Regions from separate parts of the Pseudomonas sp. GCEP-101 genome, predicted to be linked through region 2. Evidence: riboswitches for the same ligand, from Rfam matches in the RefSeq annotation. Region 2 holds a riboswitch; each other region holds the start of a gene.

Region 1 (4,095 bases), 590 kb from region 2:
CCAGCCTGCGCCAGAAGGACGGCCTGGCCGCCTTCCCGCGCCGCTCCGAAAGCGAGTACGACACCTTTGGCGTCGGTCACTCCAGCACCTCCATCAGCGCCGCCCTGGGGATGGCCATCGCCGCCCGCATGCAGGGCTCCAGCCGCAAGTCGGTGGCGGTGATCGGCGACGGCGCACTGACCGCCGGCATGGCCTTCGAGGCGCTCAACCACGCGTCGGAGGTCAAGGCCGACATGCTGGTGATCCTCAACGACAACGACATGTCGATCTCCAACAACGTCGGCGGCCTGTCCAACTACCTGGCCAAGATCCTCTCCAGCCGCACCTACAGCAGCATGCGCGAAGGCAGCAAGAAGGTGCTCTCGCGCCTGCCCGGCGCCTGGGAGATCGCCCGCCGCACCGAGGAATACGCCAAGGGCATGCTGGTCCCCGGCACGCTCTTCGAGGAGCTGGGCTGGAACTACATCGGCCCCATCGACGGTCACGACCTGCCGACCCTCATCGCCACCCTGCGCAACATGCGCGACCTCAAGGGCCCGCAGTTCCTCCACGTGGTGACCAAGAAGGGCAAGGGCTTCGCCCCGGCGGAAATCGACCCCATCGGCTACCACGCCATCACCAAGCTCGAACCCGAGGGCGCGCCGGCCCACGCCGTGCCGAAGAAGGCCGGCGGGCCGAAGTACTCCAGCGTGTTCGGCCAGTGGCTGTGCGACATGGCCGCGCAAGACCCGCGCCTGGTCGGCATCACCCCGGCGATGAAGGAAGGCTCCGACCTGGTCGCCTTCGCCGACAAGTTCCCGGACCGCTACTTCGATGTCGCCATCGCCGAGCAGCACGCCGTGACCCTGGCGGCCGGCATGGCCTGCGATGGCGCCAAGCCCGTGGTGGCGATCTACTCCACCTTCCTGCAGCGCGGCTACGACCAGCTGATCCATGACGTCGCGGTGCAGAACCTCGACGTGCTGTTCGCCATCGACCGCGCCGGCCTGGTGGGCGAAGACGGCCCGACCCACGCCGGCAGCTTCGACCTCTCCTACCTGCGCTGCATCCCCGGCATGCTGGTGATGACCCCCAGCGACGAGAACGAACTGCGCAAGCTGCTCACCACCGGCCATCACTTCGAAGGCCCGGCGGCGGTGCGCTACCCGCGCGGCACCGGCCCCAACGCCACCATCGAGGCGGCGCTGGAACCGGTCGAGATCGGCAAGGGCGTGCTGCGCCGCGAAGGCAAGGCCGGCAAGGTCGCCTTCCTGGTGTTCGGCGTGCAGCTGGCCGACGCGCTGAAAGTCGCCGAGCAGTTCGACGCGACGGTCGCCGACATGCGCTTCGTCAAGCCGCTGGACGAGGACCTGGTGCGCCAGCTGGCCGCCAGCCACGAGCTGCTGGTGACCGTCGAGGAGAACGCGGTGATGGGTGGCGCCGGCGCCGCCGTCAGCGAATTCCTCGCCCGCGAGAACCTCCAGCAGCCGATCCTGCACCTGGGCCTGCCGGACTACTACGTCGAGCACGCCAAGCCGGCGCAGATGCTCGCCGAGTGCGGGCTGGACGCCGCCGGCATCGAAGCGGCGGTGAAGGCACGGCTGGAGGCGCTGGGCAAGCGCTGAGACCGATCGGCGCATCCCTCCTCCGGAGTATTGCCAGTGACGGGCGCACCGACTAAGGTGCGCCCGTTTTCGTTCGAGGTAACGGGAAGCAGGTGAGAGACCTGCGCTGCCCCCGCAACGGTAACCGACGCGCCCCTCGCGGAGCGCAGCATCGCCATGAGCCACTGCACGATTGCGGGAAGGCGGCGATGTGACGTCGGCAGCCCGGAGACCGCCCTCGACACGCCCCGACAGGTGTTGCGGAGGGCCGCACCGTCAAGTGCGGCCCGCCGCCCTTGCCACGCCCTCCTCGAAAGTCATCCGACCGCTTTTGAGGACGCTCCATGAAACTGACCCGACTCGCCCTGGCCACCAGCCTGCTGCCCGGCATGGCCTTCGCCGCTGGCGACATCTACACGCTCTCCGACCAGGTGATCACCTCCGCCCGCCAGGCCCAGCCGCGCGCCGAAGCCACCTCGGCCAACAGCGTGTTCACCCGCGCCGACATCGAACGCCTGCAGGTGCGCAGCGTCCCCGCCCTGCTCGCCCGCGTGCCCGGCGTGCAGATGGGCAGCTCCGGCGGCGTGGTCTCCTACTCCGTGCGCGGCGCCAGCACCGCGCAGACCCTGGTGCTGGTGGACGGCCAGCGCATCGCCTCGGCCAGCAGCGGCATCGCCCGCCTGGACTACCTGAGCATCGACAGCATCGAGCGCGTCGAAGTGACCCGTGGCCCGCGTTCCGCGCTGTACGGCGCCGACGCCATCGGCGGGGTCATCCAGATCTTCACCCGCCGCGGCGAAGCCGGCCTGCACCCGGAAGTGCGCCTGGCCGCCGGCAGCCACGGCACCTTCGAGCGCAGCCTGAGCCTCTCCGGCGGCAACGAGCAGACCCGCTACAACCTCGGTGGCAGCCTCGACGAAAGCCAGGGCTGGGACCGCACCAGCGATAACGTCGGCGCCGACAGCGACGACGACGCCCAGCGCAACAAGGCCGTGCACCTGAACCTGGACCACCGTTTCAGCGAAGACTGGAAGGCCGGCCTGAACCTCAACGACCAGCGCGGCAAGAACGAATACGACGACGCCTACAACGTCGAACCGGGCTCACCCCGCGACGAATTCCGCGTCAGCAGCTACAGCGCCTACCTCGACGGACAGCTCACGGCGATGTGGAACAGCCGCCTGGAGCTGGGCCGCAGCTTCGACCGCAACAAGGCCGTGGGCGCCGCCGACAGCTGGAACAACGGCCTGCTGGAAACCACTCGCCACTCCGCGAGCTGGATCAACCGCCTGCAACTGGACGACGCCAACCAGCTGGCCCTGGGCACCGACTGGTACGAGGACAAGGTCGACGGCAGCACCGCTTTCGCCGACGACCAGCGCAGCAACCGCGCCTTCTTCGCCCAGCACAGCTTCAAGGGCGACAGCTTCGGCACCGAACTGGGCCTGCGCCACGACAACAACCAGGCCTATGGCAGCCAGAACAGCTGGAACGCCGCCTTCAGCCTGCCGGTGGGCGACAGCCAGACCTGGATCGCCAGCTACGGCGAAGGCTTCCGCGCGCCGACCTTCAGCGACCTCTACTACCCCGGCGCGAGCAACCCGGACCTCAAGGCCGAAACCTCGAAGACCTACGAGCTGCAATGGCGCGGGAACATCGAAGGCACGCACCTGGAGGCCTCGCTGTACCGCACCGAGATCGACGACCTGATCGCCTGGGACAGCACCCGCAACCAGCCGGAGAACATCAACAAGGCGCGCATCGACGGCTTCGAGGCCAGCGTCGCCCGCGACGTCCTGGGCTGGCAGGCCGCCCTCGGCCTGAGCCTGATCGATCCGCGCGACCGCGACACCGGCCACACCCTGCCCTACCGCGCGCGGCGCACCCTGAGCCTGGACCTGGACCGCCAGTTCGGCGCCTTCGGCGTCGGCGGCACCTGGCGCGCGGTCAGCCAGCGCTACGACGATGCGGCCAATACCCGCGAGCTGTCCGGCTACGGCGTACTCGACCTGCGCACCAGCTGGCTGGCCAGCAACGAGATCCGCTTCGACCTGAAGCTGGATAACGCCCTGGACCGCGACTACACCCTGGGCGACTACCTGCGCCCGACCAGTGCCGACTACAGTACCAGCGAAGCCCGCCCCTACCGCGAGCCCGGCCGTACCGCCCTGCTGGCGGTGACCTGGACGCCGGAGCTGTAAGGCCCACGCCAGGCCTGCGACGGGCACGCCGAAACCCGGCACGCGCGTAGGAGCGGATTTATCCGCGATGTCCCGTGAGCAGATGATGATCGCGGACGAAGTCCGCTCCTACGCAACGCCCACCCCGTGTAGGAGCGGGCCACGCCCGCGATCGCGCCCATGGGGCGCTCTTACACGGCGTCCGGAGCCGTTCGCGAGCAAGCTCGTCCCTACGAAGAATCGCGCGGCCAGTGCCGGACTGTAGGAGCGAGCTTGCTCGCGAACCCGCACGGCACGGCAGCGGCCTCAGAGCACTCCCGCCAGCCGCCCCA
Region 2 (4,095 bases):
CAGGTCCGTCTCGACGCCCGCGAACAGATCGTCCTGCCACACGCCGCATCCGGCCTCCAGCAGGTAGCTGGCGACGCCGTGGCCGGCCAGTTCCCCGCGGGACAGGTTGCCCAGCCGGAACGCCGAGGCGAAGCCGGCCACCACCAGGTCCGGGCGCTGCGCGTACACCGCTTCGGCCGAGGGATACAGCCGCGCCAGCAGCGGTACGCCGCGATAATGGCCGTCGCTGACGTCCAGGTCGTCATCGATGTAGGCCACGCCGATCAGTCGCTTTCCGGCGCCCAGCTCCAGCAGCAAATCGGCGGCGTGCTGGTTGAGGGCGAGGATGCGCTGCGGCGGGTGATCGAGCTGCCAGGTCTGGGCGCAGTTGCGGTAGTCCTGTGCGGCGGCCGTCGTCGTGGCAAGCAAGATTGCGAACAGCAGCGCCCCCTGTAGGAGCGGGCCACGCCCGCGATCGCGCGCATGGCGCGCTCCTACCTTCGAGCCACTGTGCGTCAAGCGGTTCGCGAGCGAGCTTGCTCCTACCAAGAGCAGGCGCCTCATGGCTCGTCCACCCGCAGCTCCGCCACGGGCACGCCATCGCGCAGGTGCTCGGCCACCACCCGGCACACCTGCTCGTCGCTGCGCAGGCCATACCAGACCCGCTCGGGATACACCGTCAGCAGCGGCCCGCGGTTACACGGGAACTGGCAGCCGGTGCGGGTCAGCAAGGCGCCCTCGGCATTCTCGTGCAGATCGAGGCGGACCAGCTCGCGGCGCAGGGTCTTCCACAGTGGCAGCGCACCGCGGCGCACGCAGCGCGGCCCGGTGCAGAGGAACAGGTGACGGCGGTGCGGCGGCGGCGCCCGCCAGTCCGGCTGCGCGGGCACGGCGCCGACGTCCCGGCACTCCAGCCGCTGCGCCGGGTCCTCGATCGCCGCCAGCACCGCCGCCGCTTCCAGCCCGCGCCGGCCCAGCGCCGAGGCGGTGACGTTCGCCACCGGCGCCTGCGGATAATGCGCCTGCAGCGCCGCCACTTCGGCGCACAGCCAGTCGAGGTAGGCGCCATCAGCGCTCGGTTCGAGGTCCACCAGCAGCACGTCTTGACGCTCGGCAAACCCCGCGCGCAGGCGCGTCCACAGCCCTTCGAAACCGTCGCCGGTGTCGACGCACTCGACATCGGCCAGACGCGTCGACACCTCGCGGAGCAGGCGCTCGCCCTGGGCGCCGGCCAGCGGGCCGACCAACAGGATGGCCTTCATCAGAAGCTGAAGGTGTAGCGCAGCTCGGCCGTGCGCGGCCGGCCAAGGTTGTCCACCTGGCGGAGGCCGTTGCTGGTGCGGCCGGTGGCGTAGTCGCGGTCCAGCAGGTTCTCCAGCAGCAGGCTCAGGCGGTGTGCGCGGGCGGCATCGAGGTAGCGGTAGGCGTCGCCGTCGAGCACCGTGTAGTGGCCGTAGTCATCCCCCTGGGCGCTGACGATGGAGCCGACATAGCGCGTGGCAAGCCCCGCCCCCCACTGGCTGTCGTCGTAGCCCAGGCGCAGGCGGGCGAAGAACTGCGGGATGTTGTTCACCGCCACGCCCTCGCGGCTGTCCACCAGGTTGCGCGTGGCGTCGGCCCAGAGCTGCCAGCGCCGACCGAGCTGCCACTGGCCGCTGGCTTCGGCCCCGCGCACGGTGATCTCGCCGTTGCCGTTCACCCACTGGTCGCCGGCGAGGGTGATGAGGTCGGTGATCTCGCGGCGGAACAGCGTGACGCTGCCGCTCCACGGCTGGTCGAACAGCTCGCCGGTGTAGTCCAGGCCCAGCTCGGCGTTGCGGCTGCGCTCGGGCTTGAGGTCGCGGTTGCCGACTTCCTCGCCCGGTTCGTTGACGAACAGCTGCTCGGCGGTGGGCAGCTTGAAGGCGGTGCCGAACTGGCCGCGCAGCTTCAGCTGCCGGGTGAGGTCATAGAGCGAGGTGAGCATCCACACGGTGGCGCCCTCGCCGCCGGCGATCGCCTCGCGGCGCACCCCCAGGCTCGGGTGCCAGTCGGGCAGCGCCGCGATGCTCGGCCGCAGTTGGGCATAGAGCGCGTGGGACTCGGCCTGCTGGTTGTCGATGATCAGCACATCGTCCTGGCCCTTGTACCACTGGTTGTCATTGCCCAGGACCAGTTCGTGGCCGCCCGCCAGCGTCGCCTTGCCTTCGAGCTGCGCGCCCCAGTCGGTGAAGCCCCAGTAGTCGTTGTGGTTGAGCACCTGGGTGCCGCCGCCCTGCAGGTTGTAGACGCGGTCGTAACGGGTGTCCCAGTCGTTGAGGTGGGTCTTGGCGAACCAGCTGAAGTCGTCGCCGACGCGCTGCTGGAAGGTCGCCGTGGCGATCTGCTGCACGCGGTTGTTGCGGGTGTGGCGGTTGGCGGTGGGCCGGGCGAAATCCAGCGCGGCGTCGGCATTCTGGTAGAACAGCTCCAGCCGCGAGGCCTCACCGATGGCCTGGATGGCCTTGGCGCCGAACACGTTGACGTCGTAGGAGCGGCGCTTGTCGCTCAGCGTGTCGGTCATGTCGCGGTCGCGGTACGGCTGGTAGCCGTCGGAGCGGTTGTGGCTGACGTAGGCCATCAGCCCGAGGTCGCCCAGGCCGGTCTGCACGATCTGCTCGGCGCGGGCGTCTCCGCTGCGGCCCTTGAAAGTGTCCAGGCCGAGGTTCACTTCCCCGGATGCCACGCGGCTGCGCGCGCTGCGGGTGATGATGTTGATCACCCCGGATACCGCCTGCGTGCCAAACAGCAAGCCCTGGCCGCCCTTGAGCACCTCGATGCGCTCCACCGCGGTGGTCGGCAGGGTATCGAGGTAGATGCCGCCGTAGAGGCGGTTGTTCAGGCGCACACCGTCCAGCAGGATCAGCGTGTCGTCGTTGCGTCCGCCCAGCAGCGAGTAGGTGCCGTAATCGAACGGGCCGTTCTTCGGCGCGACGAACAGGCCGGGCACATACATCTGCAGCACGCGGGTGAGGTCGGCGCCGGGGCCGGCGCGTTCGATCTGCTGGCGGTCGATGACCTCAAGCCGGCTGCCGTAGCGGGCCATGTCGGCTACCGTGGTGGATTCCACCGATGGCGCGCTGACGACTTCGTCGGCCAGGTCCAGTGGCGCCGCCGCGAGCGGCGAGCCGAGCGTGCAGAGGAACAGAACGGGACTCCAGCGCAGCGCGCGCCGGTTCAGGTCGGGAGAGTGTTGCAAGGTGATCGCCTCGAAATCGGGATTTCGCAGGCGGCGCAGCGAGGCCCGGAACGAGCGCGCCCGGGGACCGGCTCACGCCCGCCCACCGCGGGTTTGCCAAACAGGTTCCAGGCCGGTCTCCGGGCTTGCGAGGGTCGTGGAACATCCGCCTTCCCATGCCTGAGCACAGTGGCCTCGTGGATGCTCCGCTCGCTTACCGTTGCGGGGGCAGCGCCGGACTGATCGCACGAAGGCGACGCACCGGCTTCCCGTTTCACCCCACGCACGGCGGCGGGGGGCACCTGAAACGGGAGGCATCTGAACATCGGCTGGCGGAAAGCGTCAAGCGCGGGGGTTGGGCAGGATGTTGCAGGCGCGGCGCGGGCGCCCTCAGTGCCAGGGATCGTAGGTGCCGAAACTCCAGATGTGCCCTTCCGGGTCGCGGCAGGTGAAGCCCTGGCCGCCGTAGTCCTCGTCCTTGATGTCGATGACGATCTGCGCGCCGGCGTCGACGGCCGCGCGATACACGACTTCGGCGTCTTTCACCACCACGTAGATGCTCTGGGTGCAGCCGCCGATCTCGTCGGGCTGGCGCATCAGCCGGCCGTATTCGTTGTCGTGCAGCGAGCCGAGCATCACCAGCCCGCTGCCGTCGGCCAGGGCCAACTGCGCGTGGGCGATACCGCCGTGGTCATCGGCGACCACCAGTTGCCGCTGGAAGCCGAACGTGGCGCACAGCCAGTCGATGGCCTGGGGCGCATCGCGGTAGCGCAGGCAGGGAATGACGCTGGGGCGGGTAACGGGAAAAGGTGTGGACATGGCGATCTCCGAGCAGCAACGAGCGCAATGCTCTGAGCATAGTCGCGCGCTTTTCCCCGCCCAGCCCGCCGCGGCGACCGACAGCCAAGCGCAAGTTCCTG
Region 3 (4,095 bases), 730 kb from region 2:
AGTTTCTCAAGGTCCGCGGGGATGGCGGACAGATCGGCTTCCGCGCGAATAGTGGCGAAGGATTGGCGGTAGATCGCCAGGCCGTCGCGAATGTAATCAAGCATCGATGGAGACTCCGGGGGCGGCCAGTAGATCGCCGGCGGCCTCGAGGGACAGGTTGCGCGCCAGCGGGTGGCCGAAGCCGGCCAGGCCATCGGCGCGACGGAACAGGTCATAGCGGCCGTCGGCGACGGCCAGCAGGGTGTAGGGGGCCACGTGGGCGGCGGCGCAGGAGCGCGGGCAGCCGCACAGGTGCACGCCGGCGGGCGGCGCATGGCGCAGGCGTTCGGCCAGGCGCAGGGCGTCGGCCTTGGTGTCGGCCAGCCCGCGGGCGCAACCGCTGGAGCCACTGCAGGCGACCAGGCGCGAGAGCGGCTGCGCGGCATCCACCAGCAGGCCGAGGTTGGCCAGCGCACCCAGCACCACGGCAGCGTCGGCCTGCGCCACATCGGGCAGGATGAGGCTCTGCCACGGTGTCAGGCGCAGCTGTCCGCCGCTGAAGCGTTCGGCGAGATCGGCCAGGCCGAAGAGGGTGGTGCTGTCGAGGCGTCCGAGGACGAATCCCGCGCCGATCATGGCGTGGTCCGGCAGGCGTTGCGGATGAATCCCGAGGTGGCCGAACGCCCGTGGTGCAGGACGCCGCCAGTTATCCACAGCCGGTCCGAGCTGCAGTTCGAACGGCAGGCGCTGTTGCAGGCGCTCCAGCAGCAGGTCGTCGCGCAGCATCTCGCGCAGGTGGCGCAGGCGCGTCTGGCCGTCGCCGGCGAGATCGAGGAACAGGTGCAGCAGGGTGTCCACCAGCACGGGCACCTGTGCGGCGGTCACAGCGGCGAGGGCAGGGCGATCGGTGGCGCGCTGCGGCGGGCAGCCGGCCAGGCCGACGGCGAACAGCGGCGCGGCGTCGGCGGACATGGCCGACAGCCAGATATCGTTGGGATGCTCCAGCATCGCCAGCGCTTCGCCGGCGTCCAGCTGGATGCCGAACTTGGGCGACAGGCCGTGGAAGCGCGGGGTGCGTTCCAGCAGGTCGAGCAACTGGCGGGCGAGCGGACTGGCATCGAAAGCGCTGCCAGGGTCCAGGCCCAGCGCCGGGCTGACCAGCAGGTTGCGCACGTCGTCCGCCGCCAGCTCGCGGGGGCCGAGGCCGGCCGCCAGCAGGTCACGGCTAAGCGCGCTTTCGGCGCCGGCGTGCACGCCGCGGATCTGCAGGTTGGCGCGGTTGGTCGCTTCCAGAACGCCGCCGGCGTGGCGCTCGGCGGCCAGGGCAATGGCGCGCGCGGCGGTGGCATCGAGTTGCCCGCACGGCAGCTTGATGCGGCAGATGCCGCCATCGCGGGAGGCCACGATACGCAGCAGGCCGGGGCAGGCATGCGGGCGGACGGGCAGAGCGGAGGAGTCGTGCACGGTGGTCACCAGGGCTGGGTCGCGGTGACCTGCGAATCCCCACAGGGGATTTCACGACACCGATACACCCCGCTCGATGTCTGCACGCGCGACTGGTTTCGTCGGCAGGTCTCCTGGCTGGCAGGTCCTCATCCAGCGCGGCCTTCCCGGTTGCCCAGTGGCCTGGCCGGCGGCACGGAACATCGTTCTCGTGCCGCCGCATTGCGCGGACTCGCTGCTTACAGTTGCGGGGGCAGCCACGGCTTAACCGTGTTCCCTCTTCGGCTCTGGGAAACCCACCGTGAAAGGCGAAGCGTCCTACGAGCACCGACGAAGCGGGTATTATGCCTGCTTTGCCCGACGTCAGGAAAAGCCTGCCCGTCGGATCGATCGTCGCACCCCAGAGGACATTTCATGACGCCCTGGCTGACCATCGTCGGCATCGGCGAGGACGGCTATGCCGGCCTCGGCAAGGCCGCGCGCCGCGCCCTGCTCGCCGCCAGCGAAGTGATCGGCGCGCCGCGCCAGCTGGACCTGCTGCCGCCTTGCCTGGGCGCCCGCCGCCAGGCCTGGCCGAGCCCGTTCAGCCTGGAGCCGGTGCTGCGCCGGCGAGGTGAGCCCACCTGCGTGCTGGCCAGCGGCGACCCGATGCTGTTCGGCGTCGGCGCGAGCCTCGCCCGGCAGGTACCATCCGAGGAAATGCTCGTGCTTCCCGCGCCGTCCTCCGCCTCCCTGGCCGCGGCGCGGCTGGGCTGGGCATTGCAGGACTGCACGCTGCTCTCGCTGGTGGCACGCCCCTTGGCCGCCCTCCATGCGCAGATTCACGATAGCGCGAAGCTGCTGATCCTCAGCAACGATGGCAGCAGCCCGGCCGCCATCGCCGCGCTGCTGCGCGAGCGGGGGTTCGGTGCCAGCCGCCTCAGCGTGCTGGAGCACCTGGGCGGTGATGCCGAACGACGCATCGACGGGCTCGCCAGCGACTGGTCGACGAGCGAGACCGCTGCGCTGAACCTGGTCGCGGTGCAGTGCGCGGCGGGCGCCGAGGCGATTCGCCTGCCATTGACCACCGGCCTGCCGGACGACGCCTACCGCCATGACGGCCAACTGACCAAGCGCGACGTGCGCGCCGTCACCCTGGCGCGGCTGGCGCCCCGGCCGGGCGAGCTGCTGTGGGACGTCGGCGCCGGTTGCGGCTCCATCGGCATCGAATGGATGCGCGCGCACCCGAGCTGCCGCACCCTGGCCATCGAAGCCAACGAAGGGCGTCAGGAACATATCCGCTTCAACCGCGATGCGCTTGGCGTGCCGGCGCTGCAACTGGTCTGCGGCGCGGCGCCGGAAGCCTTGCAGGGGCTGGAGCGGCCCGATGCGATCTTCATCGGCGGCGGCGTGACCCTGCCCGGCGTGTTCGAACAGTGCTGGGAGCAGCTCAAGCCCGGCGGCCGGCTGGTGGCCAATGCCGTCACGCTGCAGAGCGAGTCCCTGCTGCTGAGCTGGCGCGCCCGCATCGGTGGCGAGCTGACCCGGCTGTCGGTGTCTCAGGCCCAGCCGCTGGGCGGCTTCGATACCTGGCGTGCGGCGTTGCCGATCACCCTGCTGGACGTGTGCAAGCCTCTGGCCGACTGACGATGCGCGAAGAGACTTCCGAAGCACCCCGCCCGCTGCGCAGCGGCTACACCACCGGCAGCTGCGCCACGGCCACCAGCTTGGCGGCGGCGCGCCTGCTGCTGACGGGTGAGGCGCTCGACGCGGTACAGATATCCCTGCCCAAAGAGCGCAGCGCGACGCTGCGCCTGGCGTTCTGCCGGCTCATCGCCGAGGGTGCCGAAGCCGGCACGCTGAAGGATGCCGGCGACGACCCGGACGTGACCCACGGTGCGCTGGTCTTTGCCCGCGTCACCTTGAGCGCCGAGCCGGGCGTACGCTTCCGGGCGGGCGAAGGTGTCGGCACCGTCACCAAGCCGGGGCTGGTGCTGGCGGTGGGCGAGCCGGCGATCAACCCGGTGCCGCGGCAGATGATGCAGGCCAACCTCGCCGCGCTGGCGGCGGAGTGCGGCTACACCGGCGGCTTCGACGTCACGATCAATATCGAAGGCGGCGCCGAGCTGGCGCTCAAGACCATGAACCCGCGCCTGGGCATCCTCGGCGGCCTGTCGATCCTGGGCACCACCGGCATCGTCCGGCCGTTCTCCTGCTCGGCCTACATCGCCTCGATCCAGCAGGGTATCGACGTCGCCCGCGCCAACGGCTTCCGCCACCTGGCCGCCTGCACCGGCAACGCCAGCGAGGACGCCATGCGCCGTCGCTACGGCTTCGACGACACCGCGCTGATCGAGATGGGCGATTTTGCCGGCGCCGCGCTCAAGCACCTGCGCAAGGTGCCGGTGGAGCGCTTCAGCGTCTGCGGCGGCTTCGGCAAGATCAGCAAGCTCGCCGCCGGCCACATGGACCTGCACAGCCGCCACTCCAGCATCGACCTGCCGCAGCTGGCCCAGTGGGCGGCGGACATCGGCGCGTCGGCGCAACTGCAACAGCGCATGCGCGACGCCAATACCAGCCAGCAGGCACTGGCGCTGTGCCGCGCCGAGGGCATAGCGCTGGGCGATGCCGTCTGCGCCCGCGCGCTGGCTTTTGCCCGGCGCATCGTGCCCGCCGAAGTGACGCTGGAAGTCT
Region 4 (4,095 bases), 710 kb from region 2:
AGCGCACCGAGCAGGCTGGCGCCGATGGCCAGGCTGATGCGCTTGGAAAGGGGGATGGAAGTGCTCGACGCCTGTTGCGCCAGGATGCTGCTGGACATGAACGTTCCCTCTGAAACTTGAGTAGAGAACGCAGAGGTTGAACGCATTCGAACGCGCCGGATCGGTCGCGCCACGGCCTGCGCCCGCCCACCGCGGGTTTGCCAAAAACGAAGGATTCCAGGCCGGTCTCCGGGCTTGCGATGACAGCCGGCTGGCTGGGCGGGTCAGCCTTCCCATGCGCGAGCACAGTGGCTACCGATGACCCTTCATTCGCTTACCGTTGCGGGGGCAGCGCCGGACTGGTCCTTGCGGACGCACCGGCTTCCCGTTTCACCTCGCGCGCGTCGGCGCGAGACACCTGGAACCGCGCTAGCTGACCACGACCGCCCGGCAGCGTCAACCACGGCCGAACCGATCCCCGGCGATTGACCGCCCCGCTCACGCTGCGTAGCCTTCCTCCCTTCGAGGTTCTCCGGCGCTGGCCGGAGCTAAGAGGGAACGTGGAAATCTTCGGATGCGCCACGGCTGCCCCCGCAACTGTGAACAGCCTGTTCTTTCACACGCCACTGCCGACCACGGCGGGAAGGCGAAGGAACACGACAGGGCTGTGAGCCAGGAGACCTGCCTCGTGACTGGTTTTCGATCTGCTGCGCGTCGGCCATGCTGCGTGGGAGGATCGTCGTGGACTGCTCATTGACTACAGTCAACTCCGCGTCCCCGACGACCCTCCGCCTTGCCTGGCTCTAGCTCGCGAGATCCGGAACCGGTTCGTTATGAACAGACAACCGGGCGGGGTGATCCGGTGGCGACCTTCGTTGCGCGGCGAACCCGCGCGCGCGCCCTTCATCCGCCTTCCAACTCCCGCTTGCGAGGCGCGCATGAAAACCCTGGCCAAACTCCCCGTCACCATCGTCACCGGCTTCCTCGGCGCCGGCAAAACCACGCTGCTCCGCCACATGCTGGACAACGCCGAAGGCCGCCGCATCGCGGTGATCGTCAACGAATTCGGCGAGCTGGGTATCGACGGCGACATCCTCAAGCAGTGCTCCATCGGCTGCAGCGAAGAAGAGGCGGTCGGCCGCGTCTTCGAGCTGGCCAACGGCTGCCTGTGCTGCACCGTGCAGGAAGAATTCTTCCCGGTGATGCGCGAGCTGGTGGCACGTCGTGGCGACCTCGACCAGATCCTCATCGAGACCTCGGGCCTGGCCCTGCCCAAGCCGCTGGTGCAGGCCTTCCAGTGGCCGGAAATCCGCAACGCCTGCACCGTCGACGCGGTGATCACCGTGGTCGACAGCCCGGCCGTGGCCGCCGGCACCTTCGCCGCCCACCCCGAGCAGGTGGACCAGCAGCGCCAGCAGGACCCGAACCTGGACCACGAATCGCCGCTGCACGAGCTCTTCGAGGACCAGTTGGCGAGTGCCGACCTGGTGGTACTGAACAAGGCCGACCTGCTGGATGCCGAGGCGCTGGCCCGCGTGCGCGCCGAAGTCGCCGAGGAGCTGCCGCCGGCGGTGAAGATCGTCGAAGCCAACTCCGGCCAGCTGCCGCTCTCCGTGCTGCTGGGCCTGAACGCCGAGGCCGAGCTGCACATCGACAGCCGCCCCACTCACCACGACCACGAAGGCCATGAAGACCACGACCACGACGAGTTCGACTCCTTCCACGTCGACCTGCCGGAAGTGGAAGAGCGTGCCCTGCTCGATGCGCTGAGCGCGCTGGTCGAGCGTCACGCCATCCTGCGCATCAAGGGCTTCGTCGCCATTCCCGGCAAGCCCATGCGCCTCCTGGTACAGGGCGTCGGCAAGCGCTTCGACAAACACTTCGACCGCGCCTGGCGCAGTGATGAGCCCCGCGGCACGCGCCTGGTGGTGATCGGCCAGGAGCTGGATCAGGCCGTCATCGCCAACGAGCTGCGTACCGCCCTGACTTGATGACGTCGTAGGGTGGCGTGGAGCGCAGCGATACCCACCGCCAATGATGGTTATCGCTGCGCTCCACCCATCCTACGACCGTGCAATCCCCCTGTAGGAGCGAGCTTGCTCGCGAACCGCAGCCCCGCTGCGGAGGTTTGTTCGCGAGCAAGCTCGCTCCTACGAAAAACCGAAAACCGAGCAAGCCTCATGCACCTGCTGCGCACCCAACCCGGCGGCTTCGTCCCCGACGACGGCATCGCCCACCTGGCCCAGACGCCCGCCGAGCTGGTGATCCTCTGCAGCGGCGACTCGCACCTGGCGCTGCTCGCCGAGGCCGCACGCGCGCTGCCGGAGGACTACCCGAGCCTGCGCCTGGCCAACCCCATGCAGTTGCAGAACCACGCCTCGGTGGACCTCTACGTCGACGAGGTGCTGCAGCACGCGAAGGTCATCCTGATCTCGGTGCACGGTGGCGTCGGCTACTGGCGCTACGGCATGGAGCAATTGGCGGCGCTGGCCGAGCGCGGCGCCACGCTGATCGCGGTGCCGGGCGACGACAAGCCCGACCCGGAACTCAGCGCGCTGTGCAGCGTCGCGCCGCAGGATGCCGAGCGCCTCTGGCAGTACCTGCGCCAGGGCGGCATGGACAACGCACGGCAGTTCTTCGCCTGCCTGGCCGACCGACACCTGCAACGCGACTATGCGTGGAGCGAACCCCGGACGCTGCCGCGCGTGGCGGTCTATCACCCGCACGTCGGCAGCTGCGACCTCGCCCGCTGGCAGGCGGACTGGAACCCCGCCTGCCCGGTCGCCGCGCTGCTGTTCTATCGCACCCACCTGCAGGCAGCGAACACCGGCTTCATCGACACCTTCTGCGAACGCCTGCAGGCCCAGGGCATCAACCCGCTGCCCATCGCCGTGGCCAGCCTCAAGGAAGCCGCCTGCCTGGACGCGGTGGAAACCCTGCTCGACAGCGCGGACGCCGAGCTGATCATCAACACCACCGGCTTCGCCCAGTCGAACCCGGAGGCGCCGCAGGACCGGCCGTTCAGGCGCGACGTGCCGGTGCTGCAAGCCATCTGCTCGCTGGACAACCACGACCTCTGGCGCGCCAACCCACAAGGCCTCGGCCCGCGCGACCTGGCCATGCACATCGCGCTGCCGGAGCTGGACGGTCGCCTCATCACCCGGCCGATCAGCTTCAAGGGCCTGGCCTGGCGCAGCGAGCGCAGCCAGAGCGACGTGGTCTGCTACCTGCCGCACCTACCGGGCATGGACTTCACCGCCGAACTGGCGCGACGCTGGATGCTGCTCTCGCGCAAGGCCAACGCCGACAAGCGCGTGGCGCTGATCCTGGCCAATTACCCGACCCGCGACGGGCGCATCGGCAACGGTGTCGGCCTCGACACGCCGGCCGCCGCGCTGAACATCCTGCGCGCGCTGGAGGCGCAGGGCTACCCGGTCGCCGGCCTGCCCGATTCCGGCACCGCGCTGATCCAGCAACTGCTCGGCGGCGTCAGCAACGACCTCGACAGCCTCGACCTGCGCCCCTGCGCGCAGAGCCTGGCGCTGGACGACTACCTAGCCTGCTTCGCGCGCTTGCCCGAAGCCAACCAGCAGGCCGTGCGCGAACGCTGGGGCGAGCCGCAGCAGGACCCGATGTTCCGCAGCGGGCGGATGATGGTCGCCGGCCTGCGTTTCGGCCTCGGCTTCGTCGGCATCCAGCCGGCGCGTGGCTACCAGCTCGACGCGGCGGCGATCTACCACGACCCGTCGCTGGTGCCGCCCCACGGCTACCTCGCCTTCTACTTCTGGCTGCGCGAGGTGTTCGGCGCCGACGCGGTGGTCCACGTCGGCAAGCATGGCAACCTCGAATGGCTGCCGGGCAAGGGCGTCGGGCTCTCCGAGGAATGCTGGCCGGACGCGATCCTCGGCCCGCTGCCGAACCTCTACCCGTTCATCGTCAACGACCCGGGCGAAGGCGCGCAGGCCAAGCGCCGCGCCCAGGCGGTGATCATCGACCACCTGATGCCGCCGCTGACCCGCGCGGAAAACTACGGCCCGCTGCGCGACCTCGAACGCCTGGCCGACGAGTACTACGACGCCTCCCTGCTCGACCCGCGCCGCGCCAGCGAACTGCGCG

What was found. Region 2 has a riboswitch for cobalamin ahead of N0B71_RS15015 (TonB-dependent receptor plug domain-containing protein). Riboswitches for the same ligand answer to the same signal wherever they lie in the genome.
Region 1: another riboswitch for cobalamin. It lies ahead of N0B71_RS12375 (TonB-dependent receptor domain-containing protein); the one in region 2 lies ahead of N0B71_RS15015 (TonB-dependent receptor plug domain-containing protein).
Region 3: another riboswitch for cobalamin. It lies ahead of cobG (precorrin-3B synthase); the one in region 2 lies ahead of N0B71_RS15015 (TonB-dependent receptor plug domain-containing protein).
Region 4: another riboswitch for cobalamin. It lies ahead of cobW (cobalamin biosynthesis protein CobW); the one in region 2 lies ahead of N0B71_RS15015 (TonB-dependent receptor plug domain-containing protein).

The regions. Positions count from the first base shown of each region.
Region 1 is NZ_CP104011.1:2,697,885-2,701,979, reverse strand. It holds gene dxs (1-deoxy-D-xylulose-5-phosphate synthase) at 1-1,604, shown strand, start outside; cobalamin riboswitch at 1,659-1,822, shown strand; gene N0B71_RS12375 (TonB-dependent receptor domain-containing protein) at 1,928-3,784, shown strand; gene N0B71_RS12370 (HAD family hydrolase) at 4,070-4,095, opposite strand, start outside.
Region 2 is NZ_CP104011.1:3,284,311-3,288,405, reverse strand. It holds gene N0B71_RS15025 (ABC transporter substrate-binding protein) at 1-408, opposite strand, end outside; gene N0B71_RS15020 ((2Fe-2S) ferredoxin domain-containing protein) at 540-1,241, opposite strand; gene N0B71_RS15015 (TonB-dependent receptor plug domain-containing protein) at 1,241-3,196, opposite strand; cobalamin riboswitch at 3,290-3,496, opposite strand; gene N0B71_RS15010 (VOC family protein) at 3,566-3,994, opposite strand.
Region 3 is NZ_CP104011.1:2,559,125-2,563,219, forward strand. It holds gene N0B71_RS11690 (precorrin-8X methylmutase) at 1-104, opposite strand, end outside; gene cobG (precorrin-3B synthase) at 97-1,443, opposite strand; cobalamin riboswitch at 1,530-1,769, opposite strand; gene cbiE (precorrin-6y C5,15-methyltransferase (decarboxylating) subunit CbiE) at 1,837-3,048, shown strand; gene N0B71_RS11705 (cobalt-precorrin-5B (C(1))-methyltransferase) at 3,051-4,095, shown strand, end outside.
Region 4 is NZ_CP104011.1:2,570,551-2,574,645, reverse strand. It holds gene N0B71_RS11750 (CbtB-domain containing protein) at 1-98, opposite strand, end outside; cobalamin riboswitch at 203-416, opposite strand; cobalamin riboswitch at 488-682, shown strand; gene cobW (cobalamin biosynthesis protein CobW) at 918-1,970, shown strand; gene cobN (cobaltochelatase subunit CobN) at 2,160-4,095, shown strand, end outside.